Linked DNA regions of Flexistipes sp.. The main gene of each other region encodes a partner of the protein of the gene in region 2 in a complex. Links are inferred from orthologs where the notes say so. Each region holds a gene or a part of one and is shown on either strand. Other genes may lie near its edges. The genes, in order: pfkA, pnp and rny.

Region 1 (10,191 bases), on a different replicon or contig from region 2:
CACGGTATAGAAAAACCAGAAATACGTGTTTCGAAAGGTAAAAGTGAGACTGGTAAGATTCACTGCAAGGCAGCAAAGATAGAAAGCTTTCTTGTGATAGAAGTGGCGGACGATGGTAAAGGTGTGGATTTGAATTATCTGGGCAGAAAAATCGGCAGAAGATTACGTGCCAATGAATATGATATACTATTTGAGAACGGTATAACCTCAAGTGAAATGGTTGACAGCTATACCGGAAGAGGAGCCGGACTTGGTGCGGTGAAAACGGAAGTGGTGAAACTGAAAGGCTCTGTTGCCATTGACAGTAAAAAGGATGTGGGCACAAAAGTTTTTATAAAAGTACCCATGAAGGAGTAAACATGGTTAATGTGGGGTTTATGAAAATTATTGATCTGGTTACAGAAAATTGTGTTAGGCTGCTGGAAGGGGAATTCGGTTTGGAGGTTTTCAAAACCACAACTTATATGAAAGATGTAGTGAAAATAAATCCGGATTACCTTAATTCCTTTATCGTATTAAGGGGATATGTTCCGTCCGTATTTGCGTTCAGCTATGAAAAAACACTTATCGAGTTTATCTTTAAAAAATTTGTTAACGGAATTGATGTTGATGCCACCGAGCTTGAATTGTATAAAGAGGAAAGTGCAGGGGAGATAATGAATATGACTATAGGTAATTCTCTGAGAGATTTTAAAAGTGTAAAATCTCCTATTAAACTTTCACCTCCTGTTGTCCACAGAGGCAGCAGAAATTTAATAAATAAAGAGGATACTGAATTTTACAGCTCAAAAATCGTAACATCCCGAGGCAAACTTCACATTTATTTGTTAATCAGACCGATGACAGGAGTTAGTTATGAAGAAATTAAAAATTCTGGTCGTTGATGATTCTTCGATTATTAATAAAAAGCTGATACAAATTTACGAATCACTGGGGCATAAAGTGGTTGACACTGCAAAAACAGGTGAAGAGTCAATCGAAAAATATGATTCGAACAAAATTGATTTGGTCAGTATGGATATTACAATGCCGGATATGGACGGTATTGAAGCCACAAAGAAAATTTTGGATAAAAACCCGAAGGCACTTGTGATGGTTGTTACTTCACACGGTCAGGAGCAGATGATTGTTAGTGCTATCGAGGCGGGGGCTGTCGGCTATATTTTAAAGCCCTTTAATAAAGAACGTATAAATGCCATGATTGAAAAAATTTTGGGCAACATTGGAGATTAGCTGAATTATTAATGCGAAAATATTAAATACTATATTTAAGTTTTGCACTTGGCTTTGTAATTGAGGCCGCCCACTTAACACCTTAAGTGGGCGGGTGGCAATCTCTAAAAAGAAAAGTGAGATTGCTTCGTCGTTTTCACTCCCTGCCCTGTTAAATGCCACTGGCAATCAGCAAAGCTGATATTTAACAGGGTGAACAAAGACGTGCTGAAAGGGTAAGTGTGAAACTTGAATACTATATTTATTAAAAAAGTTCGGAGATGTCTATGAGTTCTGTGGAAAACGGTGTTTTTAAGAAACTTTTTGATCTGATTCCGTTTTACGCTTATGTGGTGGATATGGAATCATATGAAATTTTGTATATGAATACGAAATTGAAAGAAAAAATCGGGACTAATGTTAACGGTAAATGTTATGAGGTTCTGTATGGGTATGATAAGCCATGTATTTTTTGCAAAATTGGTGAACTGTATAGTAAAGAAGCAGCAGAAAGCGGGAAAACTGTTGTTCATGAAGAGTTCAATGATGTTGACGAAAGGTGGTACAGACTTGAAGAGCGTGCTATATACTGGCCCGGGGATAAAATTGCTAAATATTCTTTTGCCATAGACATAAGTAATGAGAAAGAATCACAGAACAAACTGGCTGAAGCCCATGCAAATCTTATGCTTCAATCCAGGGAACTGGAATCAAAAAATGCCCTTTTACATGAAATGTATGAAAAGGCAAAAGATATGTCTGAGAAAGATTATCTTACAGGTCTTTATAACAGAAGATATTTCCAGGAAATTGGAAGTAAACTCATTTCAAACATTATAAGGCAGAGGGATATACCGGCTTACTTTGCAATGCTGGATATAGACCACTTTAAAATTATAAATGATGAATACGGGCATGGTATTGGTGATGAAGTACTAAAACATTTTGCCCGTATGCTTGAAGCCAGTTTCAGGTCGAGTGACCTTGTTGGCCGTTTGGGAGGAGAAGAATTTGGGATTATATTAATCAATGTTGACTATAAAGATGCTGTGAGGCTTTTGGAAGGGCTAAGACAGAAAATTGAAAATCAAAAGCTGAACTTAAACGGGGCTAAAAACATTAATTATACAATATCCATCGGTGCAGTTAAAATCAGAAATGACGAAATGAATACGCTGCTGGCAAATGCAGATTCATTAATGTATCAGGCGAAAAGGGAAGGCAGGAACAAATTGGTTATTGAGAAAGAATAAACTGCTGTAATCAAGGGTGTGAGAGGCTTCTGATTGAATCCAGAAAGCGAGCATATTCTTCATTAGAAACAGGAGAATTCCAGTGCCCTGTAAAGTATGCAGCAATAAATATAAGCAAGAATATCAAGGTCGCTGCTATTGATAATAAGTTTTCATATTTTCCAAAATACCTGTCTTTGTTAATCATTCTGAGACAATGCTGCTTTACAGCCGTTTCATTCTGTGCGCATTCTCTGCAGCCTATACAGTTTACGGCAAAGATACTTTCTTTGTTGTATACCTTTATATCAGAAGGGCAGGATTCCCGGCATTTTTTGCAATCGATACAGTTGGCTTTTTCCCTTTTTATTTTAAAAGGTGACAGCCAGGATAAAATACCCAGCAGAGCACCGTAAGGGCAGAGAAACCTGCACCAAAAATTTTTAAAAAGATAAGTCAGTAAAATCAAACTTATAATAACTATAAATCCCGTTGTTGAGATGTCCAGGAAAAAATAAAGCATTTTTGCATCTGCTATTTTATTGTAAGAGCTGTTTTGAAAAAAGATTATCTGCTGCAGGCTCATCTGATAAAAAATGACATACAGAAAAAACAGGAGCAGTATATATTTCACGCTTCCAAGAAAACCTGATATCCATCTGTTAATTGTGAATCTGAAACCGGCATTTGAAATAAGTTCCGAAAGAAAACCCACAGGACATATATGACTGCAGAAACTTTTTTTAACAAATATGCTCATTACAACTGCAGCAATCAGGATGGTTAGGCCTGCCGGATGAACAGGGTCGTATGTACCGGTAAGAAGGAACCTTTTTAAACCCAAAAGGGCGCTGATTGGCAGAAAACCTTCAACTGAGGAGGGTTTTAAAATACTATAATTTTCGTTTTTAAGCTCATTGATATAGACATAGAACCATATGCCTGCAAAGATGGTGTAGATAAAAAATATTGTCTGAATAATTTTTCTTATGCTCACCATTAACTCCTTGTTGAATAAATCCAAAGTGGTTATAATGATAAGAGAATCAAAAAAAATTGACATTTATCAATTTTACGGAGTTTTTATGAAAAAAGCTGTGGTTTTAATGAGCGGAGGGTTGGACAGCTGTGTGACAGCAGGAATAGCTTCCCTGGATTATGAATTATATTTCCTGCATGTTAATTATGGCCAAAAAACGGAAAAGAGAGAGCTTAAGTCTTTCAATGACCTTTACAAACACTTCAACGGCAGGGATAAACTTACCGTGGATATAGGTTATTTAAAAAAGATCGGAGGCTCTTCTCTTGTGGATGATAAAGAAAATATAGAAGCAGGTAATGTCGAAAGGAAAGACATCCCGCGAACATATGTGCCTTTCAGAAACGGGAACATATTATCCATTGGTGTCAGCTGGGCTGAAGTTATCGGCGCACAAAAAATATTTATCGGGGCAGTTGCTGAGGACAGCAGCGGCTATCCGGACTGCAGGAAAGAGTTTTATGATGCTTTTAATGAAGTGCTAAAAGTGGGGTTGAAGCCTGAGACTGAACTCTCCATAGAGACACCTATAATTGATATGACTAAAAGTGAGATAGTTAAATTCGGCAGCGAGCTGAATGTCCCTTTTCACCTTACCTGGTCGTGTTATAAAAACGAAATCAAAGCATGTGGAGTATGTGACAGCTGCCTTTTGCGCCTAAGAGGTTTTGAGAAAGCCGGAATAAAAGATCCAATTCCTTACTATAAAGCTAATTCTTCAGTGGAGGATTAAAGTGAAAAGAATTGCAGTAATGACAAGCGGTGGTGATTGCCCGGGAATGAATGCCGCTATTAGAAGTGTCGTAAGAACTGCTTTGAACTATGAGATGGAAGTATACGGTATAGAGCAGGGTTACAGTGGATTGATGGAGAATCAGTTTATTAAACTCGAAAGCAAAAGTGTAGCCAATATGATACAGAGAGGGGGGACTTTTCTGAGAAGTGCCCGGGCTCCTGAATTCAAAGAAGAAGAAGGACAGCTGAAAGCAATGGAGAATCTTAAAAATCAGGGTATAGAAGGACTTATTGTTATAGGGGGAGATGGTTCTCTGGCTGGTGCCAAGGTCATACATGATAAATATCATTTTCCGGTGATAGGTATTCCCGGTTCAATAGATAACGACATATACGGAACAGATATGTCTATCGGAGTGGATACTGCTTTAAACACCATTTTGTGGTGCATAGATACTATTAACGATACGGCAAGTTCACATGACAGAACATTTATAATAGAAGTTATGGGCCGAAACTGCGGCTATCTCGCCCTTATGTCTGCAATAAGCGGAGGTGCGGAAGCAGCTCTTATCCCGGAAGTACCTTTTAAAATTGAAAATATAATCAAGAAAATAAAAGAGAGATACGAAGAGGGAAAAACCCGAAGTGTTATAATTTTGGCAGAAGGAGTGGGTTCTGCCGGCGATTTCGGAAAAACATTCGATATGATAGGCGGTTTTGAAACGAGAATTACCGTATTGGGTCATATCCAGAGGGGTGGCAGCCCCACACATTTTGACAGGATTCTTGCAACCAGAATGGGTGCTTCTGCAGTGGATTCGCTGCTTAAGGGCGAAAGTGGGGTGATGACCGCTTTGCAGGAGAGAAAAATAGAACTTGTTCTTCTGGGAGAGGTTCTTAACAACAAACGTAAAATGGATAAAAAACTTTTGGAAATTGCAGAGGTGTTAAGTAAATGAATCAAGTTTCGCACTTGCACTTTTTACACGTCTTTGCTCGCCCAATGACGGACAAACGACGTCATTACGAGGGACGGAGTCCCGAAGTAATCTCAAATGCCGTAAAGGAGATTGCTTCGTCGTTAGCACTCCTCGCAATGACGGGCAAAGGGCATATATATTCGCCCCAGGCAAATATTATACGGAACTAAGTGCGAAACTTGAATTATATTATGTTGTAAATAAGGAGTGAAAATGAGCATAGCTACAGGAAAAGGTGATTACGGGAGCACAAATCTGTTCACTGGGGAAAAAATTTCCAAAGCTGATCTCAAGGTTGAAACATACGGCACAGGTGATGAGTTGATATCATTTTTGGGATGGCTGAAACATGATGCAAAATATTTTGCTGATTTTATAGAGTGGGTTCAGATTAAGTTATACAAATTGAATGCAGTTTTGGCTTCTTCTGCTGAAACAAAAAAGAATGAATGTGTTGATAATTTCGAAGAGGACAAACAGTATTCACTTGATTTTTTTCTATCAGAGCTGGAAAAGGAATACGGCAGATTGGATGGTTTTATTATACCGTCGGAAACACCTCCATCATCAAAGGCGGATATTTGCAGAAGTATCTGCAGGAGATTTGAAAGAAGGGTGATATCACTATCAGCCCATGAAAAGATTGACAAAGAGATATTAATTTTTATAAATAGATTGTCCGATGTGCTGTTCATGATGGCACGTGTGATGGCAAAAAGAGAAGGAGGAACAACCTATGGCTTTAAAAGAACAGATACTTGAAGATATGAAACAGTTTATGAAGGATAAAAATCAAATTGCTCTCGGGGCTGTGAGAATGCTTAGATCAGAAATCAGAAATGCTGAAATAGAGAAATCCGGCGATCTTAACGATGATGAAATTGTTAAATTGGTCTCAACCGCCGTTAAGAAAAGAAAGGATTCCGCAAGTCAGTACAAAGAGGCGGGCAGGGAAGATTTGGCTTCCAAAGAGCTGGAGGAGATCAAAGTACTTGAAAAATATATGCCGGAGCAGCTTTCAGAAGATGAAATCCGCAGCATTGTTAAAAATGAAATTTCAAAGCTTGACTCCCCGGATAAAAAATATTTCGGTCAGGTAATGAAAGCGGTTATGGCAGAAGTAGGAAACAAGGCGGATGGAAAGGTGGTTAACAGAATAGTGAAAGAGGCTTTTGATGCCAATAACTGATATTGTAATTCTCATTGTCATAGGATTTTTTGCAGTGAAAGGATTGTTTAAAGGCTTGATTAATGAAGTTTTTGGACTGCTTGGACTTATTCTCGGTTATATACTCTCTTTCCAGTTTTATATCCCGTTATCCAAAATTTATATCTATCTGGGGATATCGGAAGAAGTATCAATGGGATTGGGTTTTGTAACGGCTTTCCTATTAATCTATATTGTCATTTTTCTTTCAGGTAAACTGCTTGCACGATTTTTTAAAGCCATACAGCTAGGATGGGCTGACAAAAGCGGTGGATTTGCGTTTGGGGCTTTTAAATCAGCTGTTATTACGGGACTCGCTCTTTCTTTTTTACTGACATTAACTCCGGATAATTCGGCATTCAGCAAGAATGTCAGAAATTCAGCAATATCAAAAAGACTTATAAAAATTACACCCTATGTCTTTGATATGCTTAATAAATTACCTGAAGTCCGTAAAGAAAACCCTTTCAATAGAGAATAGCTAAAGATTTATGAAATATTCCGATAGCCTTGAGTTTGAAAAGTTTAAAGAGATAGCGGATAGCGAATTCACCTCTTTATTTGCCAAAGAGAAACTTTCATCTTTACATCCTGAAAATAATCTAAGAAAGATCGAAGAAAAGCAAAAACTGCTTGGAGAAACATTAACCATTCGTGAGATTTTAAAAATAACCCTCCCGGATGATTCCGGATATCATGAATTTTACTACAGGCTGAAAGACCCTTATGCATCGTTTATGGTGGAGGATATAGGAAAATTCCGGGATTTTCATAAGGACGTTTCCGAGCTTAAAAAAACTCTTATTGAAAGTGATAATGTTGTTAGTCTGAGAGATATCTTAAAAAACATGTTTTCTCTCTCCGATCTGATTGAAACAATCGATAAAAAAGTAACGCATGACTGCAAGGTCAAAGACAGTGCCACTCCAGAGCTCAAGAAGATAAGGTCATCCTTGAAAACTACAAGACAGCGTCTGATAGACAGCCTGAATAAATTAATGTTTGGCAGAAATTCCGATAAATTTGTACAGGAACAAGTGATAAAGGAAATAAAAGGTAGATTTGTTATCCCTGTCAAATCAAATTTCAGGCAGTATTTTTCCGGGGTGGTTTATTCATCCTCCAATACCGGTCAAACCCTTTATGTTGAGCCAACTGCTGTTATTGATCTTAATAACGATTTCGAGAATCTTAAAAGCAGGGAAAGTGATGAGGTTTATAAAATACTCAGGATGCTGCTTGATGCCATTAAGTCTCACATATATGAAGTCACGACGACTGTAAATGCCTACACCGATTTTGCATATTATTTTGAAATAGCAAAATTTTACAAAAACAAAATGTATACATTCCCTGAATTTGGTGAGGATGTTATTTTTGATAGTGTGCATCACCCCCTTATTTATCTGTTAAAAGGAGCTGAGTCTGTACCAATAGACTTTGTGTTGAGAAGGGATAATGATCTGGCCGTTATAACCGGACCTAACACAGGCGGTAAAACCGCTGCACTGAAATCAGCCGGTTTAAACTGTATTATAGCTAAATGCGGACTACCAGTGTTTGGTAAGGCTCTTAAAATGACCGATTTTTACTCTGTGTTTGCAGATATAGGTGACAAACAGTCACTTATTCTGGACTTGAGCACGTTTTCTTCTCATATGTTGAATATAAAGAATATTCTGGATGAAGCAGATAAAAACAGCCTGGTTCTTTTGGATGAACTGGGTACAGGTACCGAACCCAAAGAAGGTGCTGCTCTTGCGGTATCGATAATAGAATACCTGCTTGAAAAAGATGCAAAAGTTGTGGTTACAACCCATTTTTCAGAAGTTAAAAAATATGCATTGAAACATAAAGAAGCAATTATCTATTCGGTGGATTTCGATTATGAAAATTTTCTGCCAAAGTACCGGCTGCTTTCAGGGGTGGTAGGAAAATCAAATCCTCTTGTTATAGCCGGAAAGCTTGGTTTTAATGAAACTGTTATAAAAAATGCTGAAAATATTATTGCCAGAAATTCCAGTCAGGCTGAATTTAAACTGGATGAACTGAATGAACAAAAAGCTGCACTTGAGCGCCGGATTTTTGAGCTGAGACAACATGAACAAAATGTTCTTGAACAAAAAGAAGACGTTGAAAGAAGGGAGAAAGAGATAAACAGAAAACTTAGAATGAAAGAATCAGAAATTCTCGAAGAATCCTATTCGCTGCTTCAAAAATTAAAAAGAAAAGTGAGAAGCAAAAAGCCGGTTTACCCGGAAAAGCAGCTGGATGAAGATATAAAAGCTACAGAGGAAAAGTTAAATAATGTAAAAAAACACGATAAGCCTGTTGAAAATATCAGTAAGGGCGATACTGTCTTCTTGGAAAAGTATAATAAAGAAGCGGAAATACTCGATGTTGACAAGGACAGAGTGTATGTTGATATGGGCGGGATTAAAGTGAAAATGAATAAAAATGACATTATTGGCAGGAAAATAAATAAAAACGCTAAAGAAAGCGTAAAAAGTTCAGAAAAGGTGAAGGTAAGTACTCCGCCAAATACAGCGGTTAAAAGGGAAATAGTAGTGGTGGGAAAAACGGTTGATGAAGCATGGGACAGGGTTGATAAATTCATAGATGAAGCTATTCTGGCGAATATTTCAGAGATTTTTATAATACATGGCAGGGGTTCGGGAGCCCTTAAAAGGGGACTTCGTGACTATTTGAAAGATGATGTTCGTATTAACTCTTATAAGGAAGCCTCCCCTAAAGAAGGTGGGTCAGCGGTTACAGTTGTGAACTTATAAGAGGGGTTTTGGCACCTTCACTTTTTTAAAGAGCTATCTCAACTTATTGGTGAAATAAGGGGATAGTGACATGGAGAGGTAGTGAAGTAGAGAGATAGTGAGGCAGGGAGGGAATTCAACATTGAATGTTGAACATTGAACTTTGAACTTGTCTCACACACATCCCGCATTACGGTTTTTAAGTGAAATTTCATTGTTTTTGAAATTAAAATGAGTTAGAGTATGCTAACAATATTTCAGGAGATATTATGCAAAACAGAAAACTCTCAACAAGCATGGAAGATTATCTGGAGACTATTTTCATTTTACAAAATGAAGGAAAATCCGCCAGATCTAAAGATATTTCCGAAAAACTTAGTGTGAAAAAATCATCTGTCACCAATGCATTGCAGCTGCTTTCCGAAGGGGGATATATAAATTATAACAAATACAGTGAGGTAACGCTGACGGATAAAGGGATGAAATATGCCCGTGAAGTATACAAAAGGCATGAAACCATAAAAGAATTTTTTGAGCATGTACTGCAGGTGGATTCAGAGCTGGCCGAAGAAAATGCCTGTAAAATTGAGCATGTTATAGACAAAAAAGTTTTTGATAAACTATCCTGTTTCCTTGAGTTTATAATGCAAAGTGATATTACTTGTGTGAATATTGAAAAATTCAGGCAGGTATGTGAAGAAAATTGAATATTTATACGAACAAAAAAAAGACGATTTTCAGGTGGTTTATACTCCCCTGGATTATCGGTTTACTTTTAATATTTCTGGCTGTTGGTTTGGTTACTGATATGGATAAAAAACTAAAACCTTTTGTTGCTTTGGATAACGTGAGTTCCGAGGAATTGTACCAGCTTGATCTTAAAAGAAGTTATGCCGAAGGTGTGAGGTTGGATGAGAATCTTCCTCTTTATACTGAAGGAACCGATAATTCTGTCGGAATCCTTTTGATACACGGTTTTACAGGCTCCCCTTATGAAATGCACGAACTTTCAGCA
Region 2 (9,634 bases):
ATCAGTTGTACTGCCTATACCCCTGTCAAAAACTTCCGCCTTTTCAAGCACCGGCATCTTATATTCGCTGTAGCCGAACGACTCGGAAAGAGAATAAATAACTTTTTCAATTTTTCTCCAGTAACCGATCTCTTCGCCGTAAATATCCCTGAAGCCTCTGACCTTTCTAAACAAAAATTTCCTCCGGCTATCTTATATGTTATAATTTAAATAAAGAGCAGTATAAACACTGCGAACTTAACAATTTTGAAAAAAATCTCTGTAAGATATAAGTTAGATTTATGATGCTGTCAACTAAAAGAATGGAGGTGCCCATGTACAACATTTTCAGAATCGACAACGTTTATCAGGGGCGGCTGAAAAAAGATGAAGATCTGTATTACGGTCTGATGAATGAAATAAAGAATCTTAATATACACGAAGGTTTTATTGCCGGTATCGGCAGTGTTACAAAGGCTTCCATTACATTTTATAATCAAAAGGAAGGAACGTATGAAAACACACATGTCAATGAGCCTATGGAAATTATCTCGCTTAAGGGAAACATTTCTCTGAAAGATGACAAGCCGTTTGCACATATCCATATCACACTTGCCAAAAGGGATTTTACCGTAATCGGAGGACACTTACTGCCGGATACACCGGTTTTCGCATTCGAATATGAAATATTCTCATATGCCGGAGAAAATGCCAATGTAAGAAAATTTAATGAAGATACTAAGCTTTTTCTTTGGAGCTTTTGATATCGATAAGACTCAAAATCATACCGGCTGCTTCGGAAACTGAAAGTTTATCAACGTTAATAACCAGGTGATACAGTTTGTCATCACTGATATCTTCTCCGTAATAGTGCTGCAGATAGTTCCTTCGTTTTTTATCTATATCCTCGACAAGTTTAGAAGCTTCTTTTTTCGGGATATCCCTCCGGCTTGCAATCCACTCAACCCTTTTAGAAACAGGTGCATACAGCCTTATATGCAGAGTATTGCGGTGTTCCTGCAAAACAACCTGTCCACCTCTGCCCATAATAACGGCGTTATCCTTATCGGCAATAAAATGAAATACCCTTTCACTCATCTGCCTGAAAACATCGCTGTCAAAAACAGGACTGTAATCGACATCTTCTTTAAACAGCTTCTCCTTCTCATCGATAATTTTCTCCGCCAACGGTTCTTTGAGTTCTTTGCCGCTTTTGCCAAACATCTCTTTAAACATCGACAAATCAATATATTTGGAAAGCCTGGCGTTAATATTCGAATGCTGTTCCTCATCAAATTTTGATACCACCTCCAAGGGAGTATCCGCTAAAATTGAAATATATTCAATAATCTGTTTATTAATCATAGAATAATTAAGACGTCCGGCAACTTCTTCTCCAACTTTCTCTCCGGAACAGCCGAAACTTCTGGAAATTGTCACTACCGCCATTTTAACTCTCCCAAACGATGAATCTCACTGTGATTATCCAATAAATCATACATTTTTTCAACACTAATATGATTCTCCGGATGAACATAGTCCGGCTCAATCTCCAAAAGCGGCAGCACAACAAAAGTTCTGTACGGGAACTCTTTATGGGGCAAAAAGAGTGATTTACTTTTAATAATCCTTTTGTCAAAATCAATAATATCGATATCAATATTTCTGGGTCCCCATTTGTAAGGGGTATCCCTATGCATTATTTTCTCAATAGTTTTGCAAAAAGAAAGAAGCTGACAAGGATTGATAAAAGTTGATGCTTTTAATACAATATTAAAGTAGTCCGGCTGAGCATCAAGAAGCAATGACCGGCTTTTGTAAACACCTGAAACGGAGATAATATTCAGAAGAGAAGACAACCCTGCGATAGCAGATGACAGATTTTTGGCTTTCGGATAAATGTTTGATCCCAACCCCAAGAAAACTGTATTCATTCCTAACCAACCTCTCTACCTCTCTACCTCACCACTTCACTATCTCACCATCTTACCACTTAACTATCTTCCTACTTCCCCCCTTTTGTCTTCACTTTATTTCCCAGCTCATTGAGAACTTCGGCGAAAGTAGGATGATTAAATATATATTCGGAAATATTATCGATTTTAATACCGGACTGGATTAAAAGTGTAAATGCTGTCACAAGTTCAGAAGCACCTTTTCCGAAAATATGAGCACCGAGAATCCTTTTCGTTTCCCTGTCATAAATCACTTTTACCAGTCCTTTGTTAAACCCTATTATCAAAGATTTTTCAAGATTTGTATAGGTATACTTTACCGTCAAAGGCGAGAAACCTTTCAGTCTGGCTTCCTTTTCGGTAAAACCTACACTTGAAACCTCCGGATCTATGTATAAAACCTTCGGCATAAATTCGTATTTAAATTTTCTCTGAACACCTGATATATGTTTAGCAACAAATGAAGAGGATTTATATGCCCAGTTAACAAGCATAGTTTTTCCCGATGCATCGCCCACAAGATATATATTTTTATTGCTGGTTCTAAAGCTTTGGTCAAGCTCCACACCGTTCTCATTCATTTGGACACCGGCTTTCTCTAATGAAAGATTATTCACAGCAGGTTTACGCCCGACGGCAACAAAGATTTCCTCAGCCTCCATATTATCATCATCATCAAAAAAAAGAATACTCTTATTCCCTACTTTTTCCACATTCACTATATTGGCATTCTTTCTCAGATTAATACCGTTCCTCTTGAAGCTGTCTTCCAGTCTTTTGGTGACCTGCGGGTCAAACGTGGAGAGTATTCTGTCCGTTTTTTCTACAATATGGACATCACAGCCTAATCTTCTGAAAAATGTAGCATATTCACAACCCACAAAGCCGCCTCCGATAACGGCAACAGAAGCAGGAACTGTCTGAAGATTGAAAATATTATTTGCATATAGGAACTTTTTTGTGGAAGGTATTTCAAGGGGAGGGTTATACGAACCCGTGGCTACAATACACTTGCCAAATTTAACTTCGTGCTTTTTACCGGTTTGACGGGATTGAATTTTAAGTTTATCTTTGCCGGCAAATTCAGCAATACCCTGAAAAAATTCGGAACCGGCTTCACTTAGCTGGTCGGTGAAAGCCTTTACTATTTTGGTGGAGATGTTTTCAACATACTTCCTGGATTTTTTGAAGTCAAACGGAGCTTTAACGGCCTCTTCGGGTATATCAATAAAATTAACCGTTCTTGTCTTAAATTTATTGTACAAATAACTCAGATACAGGGCGGTGTTCGACATGATACTGCCCGAGAAACAATACCCGCCTCCGATGTATTCAGAAACCACAAGAACAGAAAAACCGGCAGCGGACAGCTGTGTAGCGGCGTTCACACCTGCTGGCCCCGCTCCTATCACTATAACATCATATTTACTTTGCACTTTTCACCTGTTCTGGTTAGGAGCCAAGCTTGCCCGCCAAATCTTTTATATCCTGAGCCCTGGCAGTGTCTTCCCAGGAAAAACCATCCCGGCCGAAATGACCGTAGGCTGCCGTACTTTTATAAATCGGTTTTCTAAGATCCAGCGCTTCCATAATACCTTTGGGGGTGAGATCAAATATTTTTCTGACAATTTTTTCCAGCTCTGAATCGGGGACAGCACCTGTGCCGTAGGTATTTACGGAAACAGATACAGGCTCGACCACTCCGATAGCATAAGCCAGCTGCAATTCACATCTGCTGGCTAGACCGGAAGCAACTATATTCTTTGCAACCCATCTGGCTCCATAAGCAGCACTTCTGTCAACTTTTGAAGGGTCCTTACCTGAAAAGCATCCGCCTCCATGTCTTCCGGAGCCTCCGTAGGTATCCACAATTATTTTTCTGCCCGTAAGTCCGCAGTCTCCCATCGGACCCCCCACAACAAATCTGCCGGTGGGATTGATATGATATGTGATATCTTCATCATCAAGCAGATGTTTGGGGATAACAGGTTTGATAACCTTCTCAACTATATCCTCTTTCAAATCGGAAAGTTTTATATCATCGGCATGCTGGGTGGAAACCACAACGGTATCCACTTTCACCGGTTTGAAGCCGTCGTACTCTATAGTAACCTGCGATTTACCGTCCGGACGCAGATAAGGCAGTATCTCCGATTTTCTGACATCGGAAAGCTGCATACAAATTTTGTGAGCAAGCATTATCGGAAGAGGCATTAACTCCTCGGTTTCATCACATGCAAAACCGAACATCAACCCCTGATCACCTGCTCCGCCGGTATCAACCCCCTGGGCGATATCAGGAGACTGTTTGTCAATACTCGTCATCACACCACAGGTCTCATAATCAAAACCGTATTTTGCCCTTGTATAGCCTATCTCCTTTACTGTATCGCGGACAACGCCGGGAATATCAACATATGTGCGTGTAGTAATTTCTCCGGCTACGATTGCCAGCCCCGTTGTCACCATTGTCTCACATGCCACTCTGCTGAAGGGATCCTCACTCAGCATGGAATCAAGGATGGCGTCGGAAATCTGATCCGCAATCTTATCCGGATGACCTTCTGTCACTGACTCTGATGTAAATACATACTTTTTCTTATCCATTCAACACCTCTTGCATTTATTAAAAAGTTACCGGCAATTACAATCCCCAGTAAACGAATAAATCAACTGGATTTTTTATGCTCGGAAATAATCTGTTCCATCCTGTCTTTTCCCCTGAGCTTGATTTTTTTAATCTCTTTTATCTTCCGCTCAACCTCAGGTGGTATGTATTTCAAGCTGTAAAGCGCTTCCAAGTCCTGCTCAAGCTTCACATGTTCGTCAAAGAGTTCTTTAAATTCCTTATTGGATTCCAACAGCTCTTGCACAACACCCTGATTCATTTTTAACATCTTGCACCCCTTGTACATATAATTTCATAACAAATCCGTCGATACCTTGTGAGTAATAATTTTTCCTCAATCCAATTTTCCTGAAGCCCTTCTTTTTATAAAGATTTAATGCAGGAGCGTTATCCTGTCTAACTTCAAGGAAAATATGACAACTTTTTGATTGTTCTATAAGAAACTCCATCAATCTATCTGCAATCCCGCAGCGTCTGAAATCCTTTTTTACAGAAATATCCAAAAGCTCCACCTCATCCAACATCCATCTGTAAATAAGGTAGCCTGCAACCTGATTTTTTTCGAGAAAAACATAAATTGCGGAATCTTGATTCATAAACTCTTCATATATAGAATTATATGACCAGGGCTTTTGGAAGTTTTCCTTTTCTATTTCAGCAATCAGCTTTATATGTGAGATATCAGCTTCAATTACCAAATTTGAGCTCCGCTTCGGATTTAGTCATATAAAAAGGAACACAGTCTCTTAAAAACTGTGAAAATTTATTGTGCATTATTGCCTTGCTAAGATCAACATCACCTGAATTCTTCGTATTAATCAAAACAATATCAGAATCTATCATATCTTCGGTCACATTCTGATATTCAGAATATTTCCCCCTCTCAAAATCGTATTCCCTTAGGGCGAAGGTTTTTCCGCGCAGTTTGCACGCTATTCTGCTTTTTGATTTATTGATAACCAGCGCAGCCGCATCGAGAGATGAGATCCCTGAAGGTTTTATTTCCAATCCTGCTGCAATGCCCTGAATTGAAGAAACGCCGATTCTTATTCCGGTAAATGACCCCGGACCGATAACAGCTGTAATACTATCAAGCTGACGCAGCTGCATAGACACACTTTTCAAACAGTAATCTATTGCCTCCAGAAGCATCTCATTCATTTTGTTTTTTAGTTTCAGAGATATGTTTGAAATAAGCTCGCCTTCTCTTACCAGCGATAAGGACAAATTTCCCCATGAAGTGTCGATTAGCAATGAGTTCATTAGCTTAATATTATCTAATTACCTTTTATAGTCAAGATTTAAAAACCCGTATGTCCGAAACCGCCCGATCCTCTTTCTGTTGTATCCAACTCGTCAGAAAGAGTAAATTCAGCCCTGTAAACTTTTGAAAATACAACCTGAGCAATTCTGTCTCCTGTATTGAAGACAAAGTCGTTATCACCAAAGTTCACTAAAATTACCCCTACTTCACCACGATAATCAGAATCAATGGTGCCGGGCGTATTAAGTATTGTTACCCCTTTTTTTAAGGCCAAACCGCTTCTGGGTCTGATTTGGGCTTCATATCCTTCCGGAATAGAGAAAGATACACCGGTCTTCACCAGTTTTATTTTCCCTGCTTTCACAATTCCCGCTTCTGCAGCAAATAAATCTGCCCCGGCTGATTCTTCGGTTTTGTAAACAGGAACCCTGCTGTCTTTTGTTTTTTGTATTTTAACGTTAATTTTTTTCATACCAAGAAAAAAAGGTGTCCTGAGACACCTTTAAATTCATTCCATATCTTTTCTGGTTATTTTATGTCTGCCCCGCTCGTCTTTGCCCAGGTATTTCACCTTAACTTCATCTCCCACCTTCAGGTAATCTGCAATACTTTTAATCCGTTCTTTACTGTATTGAGACACATGAAGAAGTGCTTCCACACCAGGCAGAAGTTCTACGAAAGCGCCGTATTCCATAACCTTTTTAACTTTACCGGTATAAACCTTGTTAATTTCAAGCTCCTGCACCAGAGCTTCAATCTTTTCTCTGGCATTCTCAATAGATTCCTTGTCCGTGGCAAAGATATTAAGGATACCACCGTCAAGTATATCTATAGCTACACCGGTCTCGTCTATAATGCCTTTAATCGTTTTCCCGGAAGGTCCGATAATAAGCCCAACCTTCTCAGGATTTACATTGATTCTTTCAAATCTTGGAGCGTTATCAGGCAGCTCTTTTGGTGAAGGAAGCTGTTCATTCATTTTATCGAGAATGTAAAGTCTGCCCTCTTTTGCCTGCTGTAAAGCCTCTTTCAAGATATCGCGGGATAGTCCCTCTATCTTTATATCCATTTGTAAAGCTGTAATACCATCTTTAGTTCCGGTAACCTTAAAATCCATATCTCCAAGATGATCTTCCAAACCCATTATATCTGTCAAAACGGCAAATTTGCCCTTCTCATAGATAAGCCCCATAGCAATTCCTGCAACGGCATCTTTAACAGGCACACCGGCATCCATAAGTGCAAGGCTTCCTCCGCACACCGATGCCATCGAAGATGAGCCGTTCGATTCAAGAATATCCGAAACAATGCGCATGGTGTAAGGAAAACTCTCCTCATCGGGGAGAATATACTGAAGAGCGCGCTCGGCAAGTGCACCATGACCTATCTCCCTTCTGCCGGGAGGTTTCATAAAACCGACTTCACCCACACAGTAAGGCGGAAAATTATAGTGAAGCATAAAACGTTTTGAAGTTTCTCCTTCAATATCATCCACCATCTGAGAATCCATTTTCGTTCCCAGAGTTGTGGTGACAAGCGCCTGTGTTTCACCTCTTGTAAAAAGAGCCGAACCGTGTGCTTTTGGAAGGAGGCCTGTTTCAATATCAATCGGTCTTATCTCATCGTATTTTCTGCCGTCAACTCTCTGCCCGGAATTGAGTGTAACTTCCCTAAATACATTTTTTTCCACAGCAGAAAAAGCATCGTTGTAAAGTTTGGATTTATCAGCAAATTCCTCTTCACCTAGTTCCTCTTTGACTTTTTCAAGATATTCCTCTTTTATTTCGTCAATAGCATCGTATTTTTCCTGTTTTCCGGGAATCATTACAGCTTTTTTCAGTTTATCCCCTATTTCGGAATTAACCTTCTCCACCAAATCTTCCGGAGTGGAGAAATCACTGAAACTGATTTTTTCCCCGCCCAACTCATCTCTCATCTGTTTCTGAACGGCTATTATTTTTTTGATTCCTTCATGACCGAACTCCAGAGCATCAATAACTTCATCTTCAGAAACTATGTCCATTCCGGCCTCGACCATTACAATAGCATCTTCCGTACCGGCAACAGTTATATTCATTTCAAGCTCATCAAGTTTTCCTGCATTAGGATTCAACACAAGCTCACCGTCTATTCTTCCCACACGCACGGCACCGACAGGCCCGTTAAAAGGTATATCGGAAATCATCAGTGAAGCACTGGCAGCATTGAGTGCCAGAATATCACTTGAGCAAACCTGATCACTTGAAACCACCATAGCCACAATCTGGGTTTCATTTCTGAAACCGTCAGGAAAAAGAGGCCTTAAAGGGCGGTCAATCAACCTTGATATTAAGGTTTCCCTGTCAGAAGGTTTAGCTTCTCTCTTAAAAAAACCTCCCGGTATTTTGCCCACTGCGTAGAATTTTTCGAAATAATTCACTGTAAGGGGGAAAAAATCTATCCCCTCAGGTGCTTTATTGCTGCACGTGGCGGTAACCAGCGCAATAGTATCACCATGCTGCGCCCAAATGCTGGCATTAGCCTGTTTGGCTTTCCAGCCCGTCTTCAGATAAATCGGCTCGGAGTTTTCCCCGAGCACGATTTCGTAAATCTTCTCTTTGTTTTCCATATTACTTCCTTATTCCCAGATTGCTTATCAATTTTTTGTACCTGTTGTAATTTTTCTTTTTAAGATAATCCAGCAGCTTTCTTCTTTTGCTGACTAATATCAACAGGCCTTTTCTTGAATGATAATCCTGCGGGTGAGTTTTAAAATGTTCAGTAAGGTCTTTTATTCTATTGGTTAAAAGTGCCACCTGAACTTCCGGAGAACCTGTGTCATTGTCATGCACCTTAAATTTCTCCATAATCTCCTGCTTTTCTTCTTTTGCTAAAGCCATTTTACACCTCCTTGTAAAAACGAAAATTCTATCAAAAAAAAATTTATTTTACAATAATTTTATCAAAATATTCGAATTAAAGTTTATTTTTGAACACCTTAACAACTTTAATCGGTTTTCTGCTTCTTTTCATCTTCCTGCCAAAGGCCAGTATTTCGCCTTTTAAATTTTGTATAAAAAAGTTATCTCCCTGCTCTAAAGGAAGCTTTAAATACCCCTGTTTATCAGGAGCATTCCCGTTCATCAAAGCGTCAACAGCTTCATCCTTCACAACTGCAACAGGCCAGTTTAAAATATCATTCACATTCTTCATAAACGAATAATCGCCGTTTTCGATACATTTTTCGATTTCTCCAGGCGAAAAAGAGTCTTTCATATGAAAACTGCCGTTGGATGATCTCACAAGTCCGCTCATATATGCCAGACATCCGCTTTCATCGCCTAATCTGTCTACTAAGCTTCTTATGTATGTACCCTTATTGCATCTGATACGTAAAACCGCAACGGGAAATTCAAAACTCAGCAGTTCCATTTCTTTTATCTTCGAAGTTCTGTATCCTGCGTCCTCTATTTCACCTTTTCTGGCAAGCTTATATGCCCTTTCCCCGTTAAGCTTAACTGCAGAATATGATGGAACCTTTAAATTCACATCACCGGTAAAATTTTCCAGCAATTTCCGGAATTTCTCTTCATCAATTTTACAGTGTGGTCTTTCCTCCAAAATGCTCCCGGTTTTATCCATTGTGTCTGTCTTTTTACCGAAACATAATTCGGCCACATATTCTTTTTCAGAATCCATAATATAATCGGCAAACTTTGTTGCCTGATTTACGCAAACGGGCAGTACACCCTCGGCCAAAGGGTCAAGAGTTCCTGTGTGCCCGCATTTATCGGCACCAAGCAGTTTTTTTACCTTATTGACCGTCTG
Region 3 (10,199 bases), on a different replicon or contig from region 2:
ATTATTGAAAACCAAAGAATTAGCAAATTCGGACAATTTTCTTCCAAAGCTTACCAGAAAATTATCCCCCTCTTCATTTCCGTAGCAGCTGTTTATCTCCCCGAAATTTTTAATATCAATGCCCAATAAAACAATCTTTTTGCATTTTTGAACATTCAGCTCATTAATCAAACTGTTCCTGTTGGGAAGCCCTGTCAAATCATCCTTTAAAATCATAACCTTATCTTTTGTGTATTTTAAAGGATATTATATCAAACACAGCGCTGAAAATCAATGTACTTTTAATTTGGCAACTGTCCAAAATTTACACATTTAAAAATCAGTGAGGCGTGAAGAAAAGTATTTAAAGGTATTTGAGGTATTTAAAAGTAATTGGAGTAGTTGAGGTTCAAGCCGCGCGCAACACTTCCATCTCACTATCTCACCAGCTCACTCTCTCACTATTTTTTGTCAGTAAGCAGCTTCCCTCCGACACTGACATTGTCCTGCCTGTTTTCTTTCATTAAAATAATTATGCTCTCTTCAGGCAGGGAATACAATTCCGAAGCCGCCTCTGTGACTTTCTCCACGAAATCTCTTTTCTTGGATAAATCATCAGTTCTAGGCCCTTCTACAGTTATCACCGGCATATGAGACCTCCTTATCAGGATTAATTTATTCTAATGCAACAGCAAGTAAAAGTACAGACAGAGCATATTTGTTACTGGGGTTATATCTTTTCAAAACTTCAAAATTATGAAAAACTGCCCAGTAAATATCCTCTCCTTCGTCTTTCAGACGTATAAGTTTAGCTTTATGCCCTGATAACCCGAACGGAAAACTAACACCTTTCTCCTTTAACATGGAAATACTCATCCACTCACCGGTTAGTTTCCTGCGGCCGAAGGCAACCGATACAGCGGTAGGGTCGGAATAGTGCCAGCCGTGTTGTTTTAGAAAATTCGCCACACTGCCTATTGCATCAGACATGGAATTTACCAAATCAACCTCTCCGTCTTCATCGAAATCCACTGCATATTTTAAAATATTTGAAGGCATAAACTGAGGATATCCTATCGCACCGGCATATGATGATCGTATCTCTTTGGGATTAATATTATTTTTATAGGAATAAATCAGCAGATTTCCCAGTTCGTATGTGAAATATTCACTCCTCCTTTCATAATTCATAGCAATTGTATACAAAGAATCCAAAGCATTAAACTCCGGCGAATATTTCCCGAAAAATGTTTCCACTCCCAGGATGGCTGCAACAACTTCAGAGGGAACGTAGAATTCGTTTTCAGCTTTCTCCAGTTCCTCCCTGTATTTTCTGTAAAAGTCTTCACCCAGGGATATCCTTTGCTCATTGACAAAAATTTTTTTATAATCTCCCCATTCTTTAGTTTCAGCAGGTTTTGAAATCAAGTCTGTGACTTGGTCAACAATTTCTGCTTTTGATAAATTTTCTTTTACATAGCTCTTTGGAAGATCAAACTTTTCAGCTATCTTATCAGCGATTACCAAAGAATGGGAGAAAGATGAAAAACATAAATAAAAAAACAGAGTGAATATTAGTCTCAACATGGGATTAATATATTAACTCTATCCGGAATCTTCAATGGAAGAAAAAAAATAATTTAGAATTATACCAGATCAGGCAATATACCCTTTAATTTAGCGCTATATTTTGTTAATATTATTTATAAGATACTCAATAAATTAATTAAGAGGTTGCCATGAGTAATCAAGAGTACGATTTTCAATGGGAGCATTTGGGGGATATCCGGGACGGAAGGCCTAACCTGGGTGAAATGACAAGTGTGGCTACATACAGATTAATGCAGTACACGCTGAGGGACGTATTGACAAAGGAGTTGGGTTATGAAAAAGCTCTTGATATATTATCCAAAGCAGGGATGAAAGCCGGCGAAGAATTTTGCAGAAACATGCTTGATACAAGTCTGGAAATGAATGATTTTATTGAGCATTTAAAAGATGTGCTTATTGAATTGAAAATGGGCGTCTTGAGGGTTGAAAAAATGGACATGGATTCGTTAAAGATGGTGTTTACAATGTCGGAAGATCTGGACTGTTCAGGTCTGCCTATTATAGGTGTGGAATTCTGTGATTACGATGAAGGCTTTATTGCGGGAATTCTGAAGGTATATACAGGTCAAACGTTCAATGTTAAAGAAGTTGACTGCTGGGCTACAGGTGAACGGATATGCAGGTTCAAAATTGATTTGGCAGAATAATAATGAATATCGAGGACTTCCATAAAATAATTAAAAATGCGCTTAACAAGGGGCCGTCTGCCTACGATTTTATCAATAAGAAAAACATCAACTGCGGAGAGAAAAATCAGTTTTGCGAAGATCTGGCAGCACTGCTAAACCAGATAAAAGAGGCTTATGAGTGTACTAAAAAGCTTTCAGAAGGAGATCTGGATATAAACTGCAGCAAAACAAATTTCTTTGCAATGCCTGCAAAAAACCTTCAATCCAACCTGAACCATCTTACCTGGCAGGCGCAACAGATATCCGATGGTGATTATAATCATAAGGTCAGCTTTCTTGGAGATTTCTCCGAAGCATTTAACAAAATGACGGAATCGCTTAAGGAAAAGGACGCTCTGGAAAAAAGACTGATCGAGGTGCTGGAGGAAAAGGCAACAACTGATTCCCTCACCAAAATTGCTAACCGTTCAAAATTCAATGAAATCCTAACTCATGAAATGGAAAGAGCAGACAGGTACCAAAACGGACTTTCCCTAATTATGCTTGATATTGATCATTTTAAAAAAATCAATGATACATACGGACACATAAAGGGTGATGAAACGCTGAAAAGACTGGCCGAAATTGTGGAAAACAACATCAGAAAATCCGATTTTTTTGCAAGGTGGGGTGGTGAAGAATTTATACTTCTGGTTCCTCACACCAGCCTTGACAATGCTGCAATGCTCGCTGAAAAACTCAGGAAGTTGGTTAAAACATCCAAACAGCCGGTGGATTGTCAGGTAACCTGCAGCTTCGGCGTCACGCATTTCAAAAAAGGTGATACTGCAAACACTTTTACAGACAGGGCCGACAAGGCTCTGTATAAAGCAAAAGAAAACGGAAGGGACAGAGTCGAAATAACAAAATAAATTTTACCCGGTTTTTTACTAAGCACACTTACATATTTGTCTGCTATATCGTTTCTTATGGTAGAGATCTCTCGACTGCACTCCGTTTCGCTCGAGATGACAGCTTTTTGTCATCCCGCTGTGTTCCCGTCCGTAGACAGATAGGAGAATTTCCCTCTGTATGTTAATAATTTCTCGGAACCTGAAGCATTTTGTCTATTGAAGTATAAGCCCTGTTTCTAAGTGCAGGATCAAGTGTTATCTTATACTGCTCCTTGACCAATGCGTCGTAAACTTTTTTCAGATTTGTCTTCTTCATATTTTTACATTTAAAGGAATCATAGGCAAAATAAAATTCTTTATCCGGGTTTTCTTTTCGAAGCCTGTATCCCACACCCTCTTCCGTTCCGATTATAAACTTTTTATTGTCAGTCTCTTTGGCGTATTTGTACACACCTGATGTTGAGCAAATATGATCCGCCATATCCACAACTTCAGGAGGACACTCAGGATGAGCAACAAAAAGAGCATCAGGATGCATACTCTTTAATGCTTCCACTTCCTTCTTTGTAACCCTTTCGTGTATGGGACAGAAACCTTCATACAAAATCACTTCGGTATCCACAAATCTTGAAACATAATGTCCGAGATTTTTATCCGGGACAAAAATAACTTTATCTGTATCCAGAGATTTCACAACATTTACAGCGTTGGCAGAAGTACAGCATATATCACTCTCAGCTTTAACTTCAGCCGATGAGTTAACATAGCAGACAACCGGCACACCCGGATACTCCATCTTCAGCTGCCGCACCTTGTCACCCGTAATCATATCTGCCATCGGACATCCTGCTTCTATCTCCGGAAGCAGGACGGTTTTTTCAGGTGATAAAATATGAGCCGTCTCAGCCATAAAATGAACACCGCAGAAAACAATGGTATTCTGCTGAACCTTCGAAGCCTCAATACTTAAGCCCAGAGAGTCGCCTGTAAAATCGGCAATTTCCTGAATTTCATCAATTTGGTAGTTATGAGCAAGTAAAACTGCATCTTTTTCTTTAAGAAGTTTTTTTATTTCTGCTTTTAAATCCATATTACTCCCCGTAATATTTTTTTATCTTCTCAAAATGTACAACCCTTTTTGTTGTTTTATCTATAGACAAATTAACAGCATTAAAGATTAAAGTTCCTTTTTTTTCAACATCAAATTTTGCAGGCATCGAATAAAGAAAGCGTTTCATTGCCTTTTCATAAGTGGTACCAATTACTGAATCGGCACTGCCGCACATTCCCACATCACTTATATAGAAGGTTCCTTTCGGCAGCATCCTGTCATCATTGGTCTGAACATGCGTATGCGTACAGCAGACAGCGGCAGCCCTTGAGTCTGTGTAAAGTCCGAAGGCCATTTTCTCACTTGTGGCTTCTCCGTGGAAATCAACCAGATGAAGGGCATCCGGTTGTTTTTCATAAAGTCTGTCAAAAGATCTGAAAGGACAGTCGGAAACGGGCATAAAAACACGCCCCATAAAATTTGAAATACAAACACTTACACCATCTGCTTCAACAGTTTTAAAACCGACTCCGGGCACACCGTCAGGATAGTTGGCCGGTCTTATTACATTTTCGTACTTCTCTATCTCTTTTTCCGTATCTTTTTTATCCCAAATATGGTTACCGCTTGTCATAAAATCAATACCCAGTTTTCTCAGCTCTTTATAAACATTGAGCGTTATTCCAAAACCACTGGCTGAATTTTCAACATTGGCAATAACCAGGTCAAAAGAAGCTGTTTCACTGAGTTCCTTCAGAGCCAGGGAGGCGGATCTGCGCCCGCTCCTTCCCACTATGTCTCCGATAAACAGAACCTCTAGAGTTTTATTATTTCGCATACTCTACAGTTCTCGCCTCTCTTATAACCGTAACCTTAATCTGACCGGGATAGGTAAGTTCTTCCTCAATCTTTTTGGCTATATCCTTAGAAAGTGTAACCATTGTATCATCATTAACCCTGTCCGGCTCAACAATAATACGCAATTCCCGTCCTGCCTGAATGGCGTAAGCCTTACTGACCCCTTCAAAGCTTGAGGATATTTCCTCCAGTTTCTCAAGACGCTTTATGTATGATTCCAGCACTTCCCTTCTGGCACCAGGTCTGGAGGCTGAAAGTGCATCAGCAGCCTGTATAAGAACAGATTCCGTATACTTAAATTCCTCTTCTCCGTGGTGGGAAAGAATGGCATTGAGAATCCTGGGATCTTCCTTGTATTTCTTAACAATATCAACGCCCACTTCCGTATGTGAGCCTTCACTTTCCTGATCGACAGCCTTACCTATATCGTGCAGCAGTCCCATGCGTTTTGCCATCTTTTCATCCAGTCCCAGCTCTGCAGCCATGATACCCGCTATCTTGGCCACTTCAATAGAATGGCCTAAAACATTCTGGCCGTAGCTTGTTCTGTATTTGAGTCTTCCGATAAGTTTCAGAAGATCAGAATGTATATTATGTATCCCCAGATTAAATGCTGCCTCCTCACCAACTTCATAAATGTGTTTTTCAACTTCCTGTTTACTCTTTTCATAATGCTCTTCGATTCGTGAAGGGTGAATCCGGCCGTCGGAAATCAATCTTTCCAGAGTAAGTTTTGCAATTTCCCTGCGGAACGGGTCATAAGAGGAAAGTATTACTGCCTCCGGTGTATCGTCAACAATAATATCCACTCCCGTTACACTTTCAAAGGTTCTGATATTTCTACCCTCTCTGCCGATAATACGACCTTTCATTTCATCGGAAGGAAGATTGACCGAAGATACGGCGATTTCACTCACATATTCAGGTGCGCATCTCTGTATGGAAGTGGCGATAACACTTTGAGCTTTTTTATCGGCAGTTCGTTTTACTTCTTCTTCAATTTCTCTGATTTCACGTGCCGCATCCACTTTAGCCTCTTCTACCATTTCCTGTCTGAGCAGCTGTTTTGCCTCTTCCCGGGTCATACCCGATATTTTTTCTATTTCCTGGATCAGCTGCAATCTGATGCTGTCCGTTTCAGCTTTAATCTTATCTACTTCAGCAATCTTATCTTCATATTCCTTTTCCCTCTGGATAATCATCTCTTCTTTCTTCTCGGCCAGTTCGACCTTTTTATCCAGTGCTTCTTCTTTTGCCAGAATTCTTTTTTCCTGAGCCTGTAATTCTTTCTTTCCTTCTTTTATTTCATTTTCAGCTTCCTGTTTCCCTTTGAAAATGATTTCTTTGGATTCCAGTTTTGCTTCTTTAATAATTTCATCAGCTTCACGTCTGGCCTTATTAAGTATTTCCTCGGATGTTTTACCGACTTTGGCATTGTCAGATTCAATTTTCTTCTTCACGATAACTGCGCCGGCTACAAAACCTGCAATAAGGGCTACAACGCCAATCAAGATGTATAACCAAACCATTATTTCCTCCTGTATATATTTTTTTCTGTAATCACCACATCAAGTGGCACATCATGTTCTTCCGTTTCAATTCTTTCCACTACCTGAAAATCATATGCAAAACCAACCTTTAAATCAAACAAATAATTTTTTAAAAGCTTATCATAATATCCTTTGCCGAATCCGATTCGGTTGCAGTTTGTATCAAATACAAGAGCCGGTACTATTGCAACATCAATCTGTTCAGGTTCATCTGTTAAAGAGACAGGCTCTTTGATACCCAGACTGCATGTTTCCAAAAATTCACTTCCTTCAAATCTTCCGATAAAGATTTCCTCAAAACACATTTTGGGAAGATAAATCTTTTTACCCCTTTTATGCAGATAGTTAAAAAGCCATTCCGTTTCAATCTCATTTCCGAAATTGCAATAAAAAAGAAAACTTTCCCTTTCACCGTAAAGCTCAATAAACTTTTCACACACCTGCCTGCTGGCCTTACTGATAAAGTCACCATCAAGCTCATTTCTCATTCTTTTTATACGTGCCCTCAGAGTTGCCTTATCAGCTGTCATATTTTTTAATCCCCTTCCAGAGTCTTTTGAGCCTTTGGGCTATCTTACCTTCAAAGCCGGAGTCGGACGGGTTATAAAAAACTTTTTCACTTTTCATATACTCCTGAGCCACAAATTCACCATAATCAAATGGATATTTGTACCCTGCAGGATTATGACGGATATTTTCAGGCGGATACGGGTTGGAAGCCTTTAAATATTCTTCGGCCTTTTTCCCGGCTGTGTAAGACCGGTTGCTTTTCGGACAGGAAGCCAGATAAGTAACCACATGCGAGAGAATAATATCTCCTTCCGGCATACCCACTTTCAAAAAAGCTTCATAAGCGGAATTTGTAAAAGCAAGTGCATCGGGCAAGGCATTGCCGATATCTTCGGAAGCTGAAATAAGGAGCCTTCTGAAAACGCTTTCCGCATCAACTCCGCTTTTCAGAAGTTTTTTTGACCAAACGAGTGCCGCATCCGGATCACTGCCGCGTATACTTTTTATCATTGCCGAAAGCAGATCGTAGTGCTCGTCCTCAGAATAACCCATTTTCATTATCAAATCTTCCACTTCCGAAACATCCAAAAACATTTCACCGTCTTTGACAGGTGACGTCATTGCAGCAATATCAAGCATATTGAGAAATCTTCTTGCGTCACCGTTCGATGCTTCACAAAGTCTTTCAAACACTTCATTGTCAACTGTTATTCCCTCAACGTCATACATTTTTTCTATTTCAGCACAAGCCTGCTTAAAAATGGATTTCAATGCATCTCTGCCTAAAGGCTCAAATGTAAAAAGAAGGCTTCTGGATCTCAGTGCAGGTGTTATTTTAAAATACGGGTTTTCAGTGGAGGCACCTATGAGCTTCGCATGCTTCTCATCAATCAAGTCCAAAAGAAGATCCTGTTGGACTTTTGAAAATCTGTGAATCTCATCAATAAAAATCAGAACCGGTTTGCCATAGGATTTTGTGGAATCCACAATATTTTTCAATTCAGATGAGCCTGAAGAAGCCGCATGTAAACGGTAAAAAGGCAGCGACAAAACCTCACCTGCTATTTTGGCAAGACATGTTTTGCCTGTGCCGGGAGGCCCTACAAAAATAAGGGAATCGAAACTTCCTTCCGAAATAATTTTGCGCAGAGGAGCATTATCCGACAGCAGATGACGCTGTCCCTTTATTTCGTCAAAATGTTCTGGATATATCCTGTCAATCAGTCTAAATTTCATAAATATAAAAAAAGCCCCCGCATGTGCCGTGCGTGCAGTCCATTTGCAGCCCTGGCTAACCAGGTGGGGAAAATCACGGCTGCGTTAGGCTTCCCGCTCAAAGGCGGGCTTGCACACGGCAACCAGTATCAATTCCCCTTTTTTAGAGGTGTTGGCTCCAAATTTTCTACACTTTCACGGGCACCGCAGGGGCTACCCTCTATCCGATATTTACTTCCAGTTCGTCAAGTTTCCGCTCTAATCTTTCAATAGCTTTTTTACTTTCGCTTATTTCCTCTTTCAGCATAAAATATTCAGCAGCTATATTAAAAGCAGCCATTACTGCAATCTTAGAAGTAGTTAAAACATGAAGGTTTTTCTCTATCTCTTTCATCCGCAACTCAACAAACGAAGCTATATCTTTTATATACTCTTCGTCACCTTCAGTTTTAATTTTATACTTATCTCCGTAAATATAAACCTCGGAAACATTCAATTGCCACACCTCTTAAGGTAACCTGCCCAGCAGATTTTCAATTTTTTCGGCTATTGCTTCTCTCTCATTTTTGTACTTTTCATTCTCCTCTTTTAAGCTTTCTAATCGCTTTTCAAGTTCTTCGTTTTTGCCTTTCAACTGCTGGTAGTCTTCCAGCAGAGCTTCAATTTTTTCAGATAAACTGTTTATATTTTCTAACATTTCCATACTTATTAAATACAACATTTACCCAAAAGTGTCAATGAATCTATTTCTGACGTCACCCCATTTTTCGTAGTGCAAATATTTTTCAATGTAATTTGCACAAATGAAGCAGCCGATGTCGAATGTGTTCCACATATTTACCAGCCTTTTGGCTGGTGTTAGAGAAACGTACTGCCGGTTAGCGGTCACACCCTGTGTTGGAAGGTAAAGTGGATAAATATTTGCAAATAAAAACAATTATGAGAGGAGGGGGATGTGTTCCACATATCTACCAGCCTTACGGCTGGTGCTAGTAGACGGTTAGCGGCAGTAGTTTCGAGTTTCGGCTGCGAAATGCGTGCAAATTACATTGAAATCAGTTTCATATTAGCTAAGTATATGTAAAACAATATTTTTATATAATTTTTGGGGTGATACCAGATCTATTTTTATTGGAAAAGTGAGATAGTTAGGTGGTGAGGTGGAGAAGTAGAGGCAAAGGTTAAGGTTGAGATGTTTTAGAAAGTTAAGACCCTTGAATAAGTACCCCATCCAACCTTCTCCAACTTAGGGGAGGGGTTTTATCTCCAATCTACCAAAAAGTTATGAGTGAACATATACTGCCCGCCTCTGGGCGAAAGGTGGTAAAGTTTATAAAAATAAATTACTCAAAAATTTTAAGTTGTGTGGTCAGTTGGTACCTCAAAATACATCAAGTACCTCAAATACCTTTAACTACCTTTTTTTCACGCATCACGCATCACGGTTTTAAGCATCACGGTTCCTTTATCTCAACTCAGCAGAGTACTTTTCGCTCAGTCCTTCGATAATTTCTTCAAGAATCTTGTTTGTTTCCTCATCCGTGAGCGTCCTGTCAAGTGCGGAATAGAATATTCTGAACGTCACACTGAGTTTATTCTCACCGATCTTATCCCCCTGATAAATATCGTATACCACAGCATCATAGACCAGAGGACCAAAATTTTTGATGTATTCAAGTAAGTCACCGGCATTTACAGTGTTATCCACCACAACCGATAAATCTTTATAAACAAACGGATAAACTGAAAATTTTTCATAATGAAAATCACCTTTCACTTTTTCATTAATCAGTTTTTCCAGATATATTTCACATAGATAAAGATCTTCCTGAATATCTTCCTCTTCGGCAATATTAGGATGAAGCTGCCCTATAAAACCGTAACCTTTCCCGCCAACTTTTAT

What was found.
Region 1: pnp (region 2) and pfkA share a complex: the UniProt entries of both Bacillus subtilis proteins name them as parts of the possible RNA degradosome complex. The link is inferred for Flexistipes sp. from one-to-one orthologs.
Region 3: pnp (region 2) and rny share a complex: the UniProt entries of both Bacillus subtilis proteins name them as parts of the possible RNA degradosome complex. The link is inferred for Flexistipes sp. from one-to-one orthologs.

The regions. Positions count from the first base shown.
Region 1 is NZ_JAXKVW010000010.1:6,363-16,553, reverse strand. Bases 3,207-6,198 are described here. They hold pfkA (6-phosphofructokinase), read left to right. Parts: upstream 3,207-4,217; coding sequence 4,218-5,180; downstream 5,181-6,198. Other genes in these bases: UMU13_RS07785 (GatB/YqeY domain-containing protein), read left to right, coding at 5,938-6,198; UMU13_RS07790 (cob(I)yrinic acid a,c-diamide adenosyltransferase), read left to right, coding at 5,415-5,963; queC (7-cyano-7-deazaguanine synthase QueC), read left to right, coding at 3,530-4,216; UMU13_RS07805 (4Fe-4S binding protein), read right to left, coding at 3,207-3,507. Also shown: UMU13_RS07825 (HAMP domain-containing protein), read left to right, coding at 1-357; UMU13_RS07820 (chemotaxis protein CheX), read left to right, coding at 378-884; UMU13_RS07815 (response regulator), read left to right, coding at 856-1,233; UMU13_RS07810 (GGDEF domain-containing protein), read left to right, coding at 1,500-2,465; more of UMU13_RS07805, read right to left, coding at 2,476-3,206; more of UMU13_RS07785, read left to right, coding at 6,199-6,390; UMU13_RS07780 (CvpA family protein), read left to right, coding at 6,377-6,889; UMU13_RS07775 (endonuclease MutS2), read left to right, coding at 6,900-9,197; UMU13_RS07770 (metal-dependent transcriptional regulator), read left to right, coding at 9,446-9,883; UMU13_RS07765 (alpha/beta hydrolase), read left to right, coding at 9,880-10,191. UniProt on the Bacillus subtilis protein: Catalyzes the phosphorylation of D-fructose 6-phosphate to fructose 1,6-bisphosphate by ATP, the first committing step of glycolysis.
Region 2 is NZ_JAXKVW010000007.1:96,534-106,167, reverse strand. Bases 5,886-8,834 are described here. They hold pnp (polyribonucleotide nucleotidyltransferase), read right to left. Parts: upstream 8,436-8,834; coding sequence 6,336-8,435; downstream 5,886-6,335. Other genes in these bases: truB (tRNA pseudouridine(55) synthase TruB), read right to left, coding at 8,783-8,834; rpsO (30S ribosomal protein S15), read right to left, coding at 8,437-8,706; dut (dUTP diphosphatase), read right to left, coding at 5,886-6,299. Outside these bases: hisS (histidine--tRNA ligase), read right to left, coding at 1-174; UMU13_RS06645 (PPC domain-containing DNA-binding protein), read left to right, coding at 315-743; UMU13_RS06640 (cytidylate kinase-like family protein), read right to left, coding at 718-1,428; folK (2-amino-4-hydroxy-6-hydroxymethyldihydropteridine diphosphokinase), read right to left, coding at 1,419-1,913; UMU13_RS06630 (dihydrolipoyl dehydrogenase family protein), read right to left, coding at 1,985-3,370; metK (methionine adenosyltransferase), read right to left, coding at 3,387-4,541; UMU13_RS06620 (DUF465 domain-containing protein), read right to left, coding at 4,604-4,822; rimI (ribosomal protein S18-alanine N-acetyltransferase), read right to left, coding at 4,782-5,261; tRNA (adenosine(37)-N6)-threonylcarbamoyltransferase complex dimerization subunit type 1 TsaB, read right to left, coding at 5,251-5,826; more of dut, read right to left, coding at 5,865-5,885; more of truB, read right to left, coding at 8,835-9,634. UniProt on the Bacillus subtilis protein: Involved in mRNA degradation. Catalyzes the phosphorolysis of single-stranded polyribonucleotides processively in the 3'- to 5'-direction. Necessary for competence development in Bacillus subtilis.
Region 3 is NZ_JAXKVW010000005.1:7,570-17,768, reverse strand. What follows is about bases 4,271-7,270. They hold rny (ribonuclease Y), read right to left. Parts: upstream 6,551-7,270; coding sequence 4,991-6,550; downstream 4,271-4,990. Other genes in these bases: UMU13_RS04990 (replication-associated recombination protein A), read right to left, coding at 7,091-7,270; UMU13_RS04995 (5-formyltetrahydrofolate cyclo-ligase), read right to left, coding at 6,550-7,101; UMU13_RS05005 (TIGR00282 family metallophosphoesterase), read right to left, coding at 4,271-5,001. In the rest of the region: UMU13_RS05035 (EAL domain-containing protein), read right to left, coding at 1-216; 4-oxalocrotonate tautomerase DmpI, read right to left, coding at 441-629; mltB (lytic murein transglycosylase B), read right to left, coding at 655-1,566; UMU13_RS05020 (V4R domain-containing protein), read left to right, coding at 1,719-2,237; UMU13_RS05015 (GGDEF domain-containing protein), read left to right, coding at 2,240-3,130; quinolinate synthase NadA, read right to left, coding at 3,294-4,202; more of UMU13_RS05005, read right to left, coding at 4,204-4,270; more of UMU13_RS04990, read right to left, coding at 7,271-8,317; UMU13_RS04980 (cell division protein ZapA), read right to left, coding at 8,517-8,801; cell division protein ZapB, read right to left, coding at 8,805-8,999; pheT (phenylalanine--tRNA ligase subunit beta), read right to left, coding at 9,762-10,199. UniProt on the Bacillus subtilis protein: Endoribonuclease that initiates mRNA decay. Initiates the decay of all SAM-dependent riboswitches, such as yitJ riboswitch. Involved in processing of the gapA operon mRNA, it cleaves between cggR and gapA.